DNA from 2 places in the Paraniabella aurantiaca genome. Region 2 is predicted to be linked to the other one. Evidence: riboswitches for the same ligand, from Rfam matches in the RefSeq annotation. Region 2 holds a riboswitch; the other holds the start of a gene.
What was found. Region 2 has a riboswitch for thiamine pyrophosphate ahead of ACLOAU_RS15990 (class I SAM-dependent methyltransferase). Riboswitches for the same ligand answer to the same signal wherever they lie in the genome.
Positions count from the first base shown of each region.

Region 1: it holds a riboswitch for thiamine pyrophosphate, as region 2 does, so the genes downstream of both, ACLOAU_RS00965 (TonB-dependent receptor) here and ACLOAU_RS15990 (class I SAM-dependent methyltransferase) in region 2, are expected to answer to the same signal.

Region 1 covers NZ_JBLOSY010000001.1:226,805-230,998, forward strand. Annotated here, with positions in the region: gene ACLOAU_RS00965 (TonB-dependent receptor) at 1-1,742, opposite strand, end outside; TPP riboswitch at 1,820-1,925, opposite strand; gene lepB (signal peptidase I) at 2,259-3,812, opposite strand; gene ACLOAU_RS00975 (energy transducer TonB) at 3,961-4,194, opposite strand, start outside.
Region 2 covers NZ_JBLOSY010000002.1:314,725-318,918, forward strand. Annotated here, with positions in the region: gene ACLOAU_RS15980 (sensor histidine kinase) at 1-310, opposite strand, end outside; gene ACLOAU_RS15985 (LytR/AlgR family response regulator transcription factor) at 411-1,139, shown strand; TPP riboswitch at 1,613-1,703, shown strand; gene ACLOAU_RS15990 (class I SAM-dependent methyltransferase) at 1,757-2,479, shown strand; gene ACLOAU_RS15995 (AIR synthase family protein) at 2,479-3,534, shown strand; gene ACLOAU_RS16000 (thiamine phosphate synthase) at 3,531-4,166, shown strand; gene ACLOAU_RS16005 (Trm112 family protein) at 4,163-4,194, shown strand, end outside.

The DNA.
Region 1 (4,194 bases), on a different contig from region 2:
TATGCTGCGGTTATTTCAATACCTGCGCGATAGCTGTTGTCAACGTTAATACGGGCGTCAGCGCCTACATCATTGATCTTTCCGGTGGCAATCAACTGGTTTTTATATTTCATATAATAACCGTTAATGCCGGCTTCAAACCTTTTGGTGTTAAACTGATAACCGAGCTCAAAGTCGGTTAGTTGCTCGTGTTGGGGAGCTTCGGTTATATTGGCTTCAAAGTCATTTCTGTTAGGCTCTTTATTGGCTATAGCAACTGACCCGTATATTTTACTTTGGGCTGTGTTAGCATGCTTTATAGTATAGCTAACACCAGCTTTTGGATTAAAGAAAGTGTATTTCCCGCCGGATTGTAAGCCCTGATTTTTCCTGAACCCTTCGATCGTATAATCTACAGATCTCAGTTGCAGGTCAACAAAGCCATACAGGTTGGTAACGATCTGTTGCTGCAGTTTTGCATAAATATTAAAGTCGTTTTTGGAAGCGGGCAGGTTATACCATCTATAATTTACAGGTACTCCAACATCGGCCCATCTTATAAATCCATAATGCTTGGCATCATATTGAGTATAGGCACCGCCGATATTGATATCTGTATTATTCCTGCTATAGTTTACAGAAAATACAGTTCCATAATAATGATTGTCCAGCCAAAGCTGACGGGTAAGATTGGTAGAAGTAATTATTGAATCTCCGATAACAGGATTTTCTAATTTATAGTCTGAAAACGGGTCGCCTTTTCTGTATTCGTTATAGTAACCCTTGCCACGTGTTAGAAAGAAGCTAAGGTTTGCTGACCAGTAAGGATTGAACTTGTGATTCAGGAACAGCTGGTAATAGTCCTGCTGGTAATTATCTGTCTGGTCATCATAGTAGTTCCCATTGGCCATTTTCCCCAGCGTATTGGTTTGCCTGCCTGCCAGATCTAATTGGTCGCTATAGTTGAGACCATCCGGACCTTGCCCATCGAAGAAAATGGTACCAATTCCGTTCCAGGCCTGCCCGGTTTTCTCTTTCCCCGATAAAAGATTGAATTTAATATTTGTCATTTCATCCTTCGAGGTCCATCCGGCTAAGAACTGCAAAGATTTTAAATCGCTGTTTGAACGCTGTATATACCCGCTTGAGTTGATCTTGGATAAACGCACATCAAACTGAAATCCTCCGCGTAATAAGCCTGTACCGGCCTGCAGCGTGTGCTTCCAGGTATTAAAGGAGCCATAGGCATTGCTGATGCTGGCTGATGCCTGTTTGTTTTGCTCGATATTGTAAATATTCAATGAGGCCCCGAATGCTCCGGCTCCATTGGTGGAAGAGCCCACACCGCGTTGTAACTGAACCGAGCTGGTGGATGATGCAATATCACCAAAGTTTACAAAGAAAGCCCCCTGTGATTCAGGATCGTTGACAGGAATGCCATTAAAGGTTACGTTGGTACGTGCTATGTCGGTACCCCTGATACGCATTGAAGAATAGCCCACACCTACACCATCGTCGGAACTGGTTACAACCGAAGGGATCTGGTTAAGCAGGTAAGGAAAGTTTTGTCCGAGGTTCTGTTTAGCAATTTCTTTTTTGCCAATATTACTTACGGCAAAAGGCGATTTTTCGTTGAGCCGGGTAGAACGTACTTCAACAGGGGTTAGGAGCTGAACACTGTCAGATGGGATAGTGTCCCTTTGAGCGAAAAGATTTGAACCGGCTGTACATGACAGGCCAATGAACATGAGAATCCTCTTCATTTGTTTTTTCTTTTTTGCCATGCCTCAGGGCCGGCGGGTTAAAAAATTAATGAGAGGGAAATGCTGAAATGAGAAAGGATTAGAAAGATCTTCCTTCCCTGCGCAGGCATTACCCTGATCAGGTTTACGGGTATTATCTCAGCTTCTCCGCCTGCTGGCGGGTCGGCACCCCGGGAAACACTGTGCTTTGTTAAAAGCGGTGCAAAGGTAGCTGTTTTAGTTGATAAGTTGGCTGCTTAAGTGGTTGAAAGGTTGACAAGTTGAAAGGTTGATGAGTTAATAAGTTGACTAGTTATTAGTGAACGATGACATACAGCATAAGGCATGTGTGAAAGATAGGCTTGGTTGTCTGGCGCAGAAGTGCGTAGGGACCGGCAACTCACTTGATCCGATACATAGTATCCTTGCGCCCTGATGGTTAAAATAAAGGTTATAAATCCGCAGATGCCGGATACTTTATTGGTCGATGAAGGGCCAAAATATCATACTACTATCAAATATCCAGTATCCAGTATCCTACTTAATGATATTAAACAGCCTTTTCCATCTGGGTCCGTTATCATAGCTGAACCAGATCATCCAGGCCTTACCCACCACAGCGCTTTCGGGTACAAAGCCCCAGAAACGGCTATCCTGGCTTTTGTGACGGTTATCACCCATCATCCAGTAATAGTCCATTTTAAAAGTATAGGTATTGGTTTGCTGCCCATTGATAAAGTAAGCGCCATTCCTGTTTTCCAGGGTATTGCCTTCGTAAGTACGGATTGCACGCTCATACATGGGGTATGTTTCGGCGTTTAAAGTTACAGTGCCTCCCTTTTTAGGGATCCAGATTGATCCGTAATTATCTACTGTCCACGCGTGGGCAACATCATAATAAGGGAAAAGACTTTCAGACCCTGCATCGCCGCGTGCTACTTCTTTAACAATACTGGATGCGTCTACTGCCGGTAGTTTCTTTAATATTTCCAGCTCGGGAAGGGTGAGGTTGATGTGGTAAATACCATCCTGCCAGGCACTGAAATCAGGACTGCCGCTTTCCATATTCAGCGCGATACCTGCATCTTTGAGAAAATCCTCATCAATCTGCAGGTTGTTTTTTGTTTTAAAAGTGTAATAAGTTGCAGAAGTAGGAGATACAAAGCCAGGTTTATTATTAATATAAACAATACCATCAACAATTTTTAATGAATCGCCGGCAATGCCCACGCAACGCTTAATATAGTTGTCTGTTTTATCCAGCGGGTGCGATACCACAGGGAATTCGCCGGGATTAGCCAGAATATACTGATCAGTTTCTGACCCCGCTGCAGCTCTTCTTTTAATATCGTAATAAGGATTAGCCGACTCAAACTCCGGCCGGTGTATGACCGTATCTCCGGCAGGGAAATTGAATACTACACAATCGTTCCTTTTTACTGGTGCTGCAAACCAGCGGGTATACGGTAATTCTATCAAGGTAGAATAGGATTTGGTATTAACGCTGGGAAGATAATTGTGTACAAAAGGCACAGACAAAGGCGTGTTGGGAATCCGCGGGCCGTAGCTGAATTTGCTTACAAAAAGAAAATCCCTTACCAGCAAGGTTTTCTCCATTGAACTGGATGGAATGGTATACGCTTCAAAAATAAATGTACGGATCAGGGTAGCGGCAATCACTGCAAAAATAGCGGCATCTACCCACTCGCGCCAACCCGGCTTTTTATGTTTCTTTACACCTTCTGCACCTATAAACCGGGCATCTTTATTATTAGCAAGCCACGGAAAATAGAAAGGGGCCAGCAAAGACGCTGCGGCATGATCTAAAAAAGAAAAACGGCAAAACACCTTCGCGAATTCTATAAAGATACCTGGTGTGATAAACCAACCCACAACGGGTATAAATTGCCAGAATACCCAGTGTTTAGGGCGCTGTGCGATTTCCTGCATGATCCAGGTATTGTAAAAAGGTACATACGCTTTCCATGACTCGCGACCGGCTTTCTTGAATAATTTAGACAAACCAAACGACGGTAATAAAACAAGCAGTAAACTAATCAGGTATACAACTAATAATTGATTGAAAGGCATCGGCCAGATTTTTAGCGGCAAATTTATTGGAAACGCGTGAAATAGCAGTGAAACAGTGTACAATTAACATTCCCCATGAAGAAGTACTGTTATAGATAAGCCATTATAAACCATCAGAAATGCGGGTTAAATCCTGTGTAAAGCGTATTTACAGCCGGCGAACTAAAAAAGTAAGCGGTTGCTTTCTGTAAGATCTGACAGCCTTTTCATTCAATAAAGCCGGAATCCACCTGCCTGATTTTTTAATAATGCGAATCGTTTCTTCTTCCATGCCATACCCCATATCAGTAAGCTTCGAAAAATTACTGAGGGTGCCGTCTGTATTGATTACAAATCCTATTATAACCGTGTAAGTACCATCGGGCGCTCCGTTGGTTACGGG
Region 2 (4,194 bases):
CTGATAGATGGTTGTAAGCAACGTACAATAATATCCAGATCAGGTAGTACAGGGGTGCTGTTAAAAAATGCAATGCAAACCTGGTTTGCATAGGCAGGCCGGTCCACTTTCTAAAATGAAGCCACCATACCGGAAGACAGGCGATAGCCATGATAACACAGTCAACGATAGTTTCTTTTATGAAGGAAATGGTGAAGCCCTGGGAAAACAAACGGGGCGTTCCATAGAGTATACTCATCAACAGGAGGATGAATATGAAGAGACCAATCTCCCTGCCGGCAACTTTTTCTTTTGATAGACTCAGGCTCATTTTCAACAATATTTAATTAGAGTACTCCAATTGTACATTTAACAATAAAACTATCTTTGCAAATCTATATATCTTATATCAGTAGCTAAAGCCATGATTGATGTCAAAAAAATCCGTATTAATCATCGACGATGAAGAGCCCGGAAGAAGATTGGTGAAACAATACCTTGAGCCCTATACCAACTTCCGGGTTGCAGGCGAATGTTCAAACGGCCTGGAAGCCATCCGGAATATTAATTTAATGGAACCGGATCTTGTATTTCTTGATGTGCAGATGCCCGGCGCCAGCGGCTTTGAAGTATTGAAGCGCATTGAACATGTTCCCCATGTAATATTTACGACGGCTTACGACAGGTATGCTATGGATGCCTTTGAGGCAAGTGCTGTTGATTATCTGCTGAAGCCCTATACGAAAGAACGTTTCGACAGAACGATGACAAGATTGGAGCAGCAGCATATATTCCCTGCATTGGAAGCTTTCACCAACCCGGTACAACAGGAAGGCTTTGCAGACCGCATCCTCGTTGAACATCAGAAGCGATATAAAAATATTGCTGTTGATGAAATTTTATACCTGAAAGCACGTGGCGATCACGCCGAAATATATACTAAAAATGCAACCTACCTGAGCTCGGTGGGCATCAGCTCCCTGGCGGAAAGACTTAATCCCAGGCTATATGTAAGGCTTCACCGTTCAACACTGGTAAACATGAATCATGTAAAAGAAGTTTACCGCGATGTGGGAAAGATCTTTGTTGTGATGGAAAATGGTGTCGAACTCAACGTGGGCCGTAATTATCAGCCGCTGATCAAAGAACTTATGGTGTAACCCTTGTACAGGGTTTCACCTGTTGTGATTACGATCTTCGCATCCTATTCATCTGTGGCTGGTACCGTACTACTGCAGGTTGTTACAATCAGCACTTCCCTGCTGAACAGCAAACATAAGAGGTCTGCGTCTTTCTTAAATTTCATGAAAAAAACTTTTTGGCAAAATTAAAATGGCTATTTACTCTAAAGACATAAAATCGGTGAGTAACATTATGCGGCTATGAATTGCACCAGATAAAGCTGAACTGTAACTGAATTAGTCGGCGGGCTAAATATCAATGCTGGAAGTAAGATCAATTCTATTTGCGAATATGAACGATAAGCCCACTCAACCACCCGGTTGGGCTGCCGGTGATTTTATGATCCTCGATAACTCCCTTTTATTTTTGAACCCTAGTATTCGTTTACGGGTGCATAACCGGCAGCGCAAATTTTCATTGGCTCTTTATACAATTTTATGTACGTTTGCCAAGACATAGCACGGGGTGCCTTTGAATGGCTGAGATCATACCCGTTACCTGATTTGGATAATGCCAACGTAGGGATGCAAGTTGAAATATCTGTTTCAAGCTCCATCGTTTGATTTCTATCAGGTGATGGTCTAAAATAAAAGAAATGGATATAGAAAAATTTTCCACAGACTTAATACCACAGGAGCAACAAAACTGGCAGGGGAGACCCGAGTGGTTTTTCAATCGTGAACATACAGATACTTATGAGCAATGGTATGAAGGACGATATAAACTTGCTGAAGTGTGGCAGAAAAAAGTGATGGAACAGTTGGTGGGCGCTGACCGGCGTGTAAAATCATTACTGGAATTTGGATGCGGAACAGCGCGTTTTACCAGGTGGTGGCAACAAATAGGGATCGAAGCTACCGGAGGAGATATCTCACCGCTTATGCTCTCACAGGCAAAACATCTTTTTCAGGGCGACCTGGTGATGGCCGACTCTCATTACATGCCGTTTAAGGATCATAGTTTTGATGCACTGGCATTTATTACCACATTTGAATATTATAAAGATCCTGTAAAAGTTATCAGAGAAGCGGCAAGAGTGGGCCGGTATGGCATAGCAATGGGCATGATGAATCGTAACTCCCCCAAAGTGGCAAGACGAAGGGTGCAACAGTTGTTTGGCAAAAATCCGTTCTATATAACTGCTACTTTTTATACGCCAAAACAATTAACCAGTATTATTCATAAAGCCCTGGAAGGGCGGGAATATACCATACGATGGACCTGTACGGGGCTTCCCGCCTGGTTTCCTGTACAACAATGGGGACTTCCGTTGGGCGATTTTTTTGGATTGTATGTGCAGTTTAAAGATGTTAACTAATGAGTGAGCCGCCGGGTAAGATAGACCATCATTTATTCGAAGAATTTATTCATAACAAATGTGGCCGGCAGCGTGATGAAGTGCTCACCGGCCCGCGATTCGGTGTGGACGTTTCTGTTATTGATTTGCCCGGGGGGATGGCTTTGGCGCTTACCAGCGATCCGTTATCATTAATACCTTCACTTGGTTTGCAGGAGTCTGCCTGGATGTCTGTTCATTTAATGGCTAATGATATGGCTACAACAGGGTATGCGCCCATGTACGGTCAGTTTGTGTTAAATCTTCCTCCTTCTTTGTCAAAGAAGGACTTTAAAACCTATTGGGATTATATTCATCAGTTTTGCAAGGAAATAGGGGTTGCTATTACCGGCGGACATACAGGTTTTATTGAAGGGCAGCATTCTTCCATTGCCGGAGGTGGAACTTTGGCAGCGGTGCTGCCTAAAGATAGGTTACTGGTATCGCGACTGGCGGAACCAGGGAACATCCTGTTGGTTACCAAAACCTGTGCGCTGTCGTCTGCGGCTATACTGGCAATGAGCTACCCCGAAACAGTTAAGAACAGGGTGGGGGTGGAAGTATATCAACAGGCATGCGAATCATTCTACCTTACATCATCGCTACCCGATGCTTTAACGGCGGTGCAGCTAAACGGTGATAAGGCTGGTGTTACTGCCATGCATGATGTAACGGAAGGTGGCGTGCTGGGTGCTATCTACGAACTATGCGCTGCATCCGGAAATGGTGCGGTTGTATATAATGACAGGTTACCTGTAGCTGAAGCTCCTGCACAGATCTGTAACGTTTTCGATCTGGACCCACGATATTGCATAGGCGCCGGCGCCATGATCATCAGCTGTAAAAAAGAAGCCTCGGCTGATATTATTACAAGGTTGGCCGGCCAACATATTCCCTGTGTCGCCGTTGGTGAATTGTGTGAAAAACGAAGCGGTATGATCCTGGTTGACGGTGATAAAAGAAAGGAACTGGATTACATGAAAACAGATCCTTATTGGACTGCGTTTTATAAGGCATTAAAAAAAGGCTGGAAATGAAAAGGAAAATACAGGGTGGCGTTTATCTTATTATAGATCCTTCCATGGACCAGGATGTGCTATTAAGCACCCTGAAAGAGATCGTAAGAGAAAAGATTGCAGCGGTTCAGATATGGGATAATTTTTCGCCTGACACCAACCAGCCAGCACTTATTGAACAGGTACTGCGTTTATGCCATCTTCAAAACATTCCGGTGCTGATAAACAACCAATGGGAACTATTAAAAACAATGAACTTAGATGGCGTTCATTTTGATAAGGCTCCTGGCGACATCGTTCAATTGAAACAACAAATAGGTCGCGAAGTGATTGCTGGTATTACCTGTAATAATGATCTGTCTGCCGTTAAATGGGCTGATGAAAACAGGTTAGACTACATTTCCTTTTGTTCCATGTTCCCCTCATCAACTGCAAATAGTTGTGAGCTGGTGAGTTTTGACACCGTCAGGAAGGCAATAGAAATAACGGATATACCTATATTTTTAGCCGGTGGAATCAATCCCGAAAACCTGCCTTCCCTAAGTGCGCTCAATTACTCGGGTATTGCAGTAGTATCAGGAATAATGAGTGCTGCAAATCCCCTGGCTGAGCTAAAAAGATATCAAAAACGTATAGAAGAAATAAAAAAATGAAAATAAGTACTATTGAAAAACTTTGTTG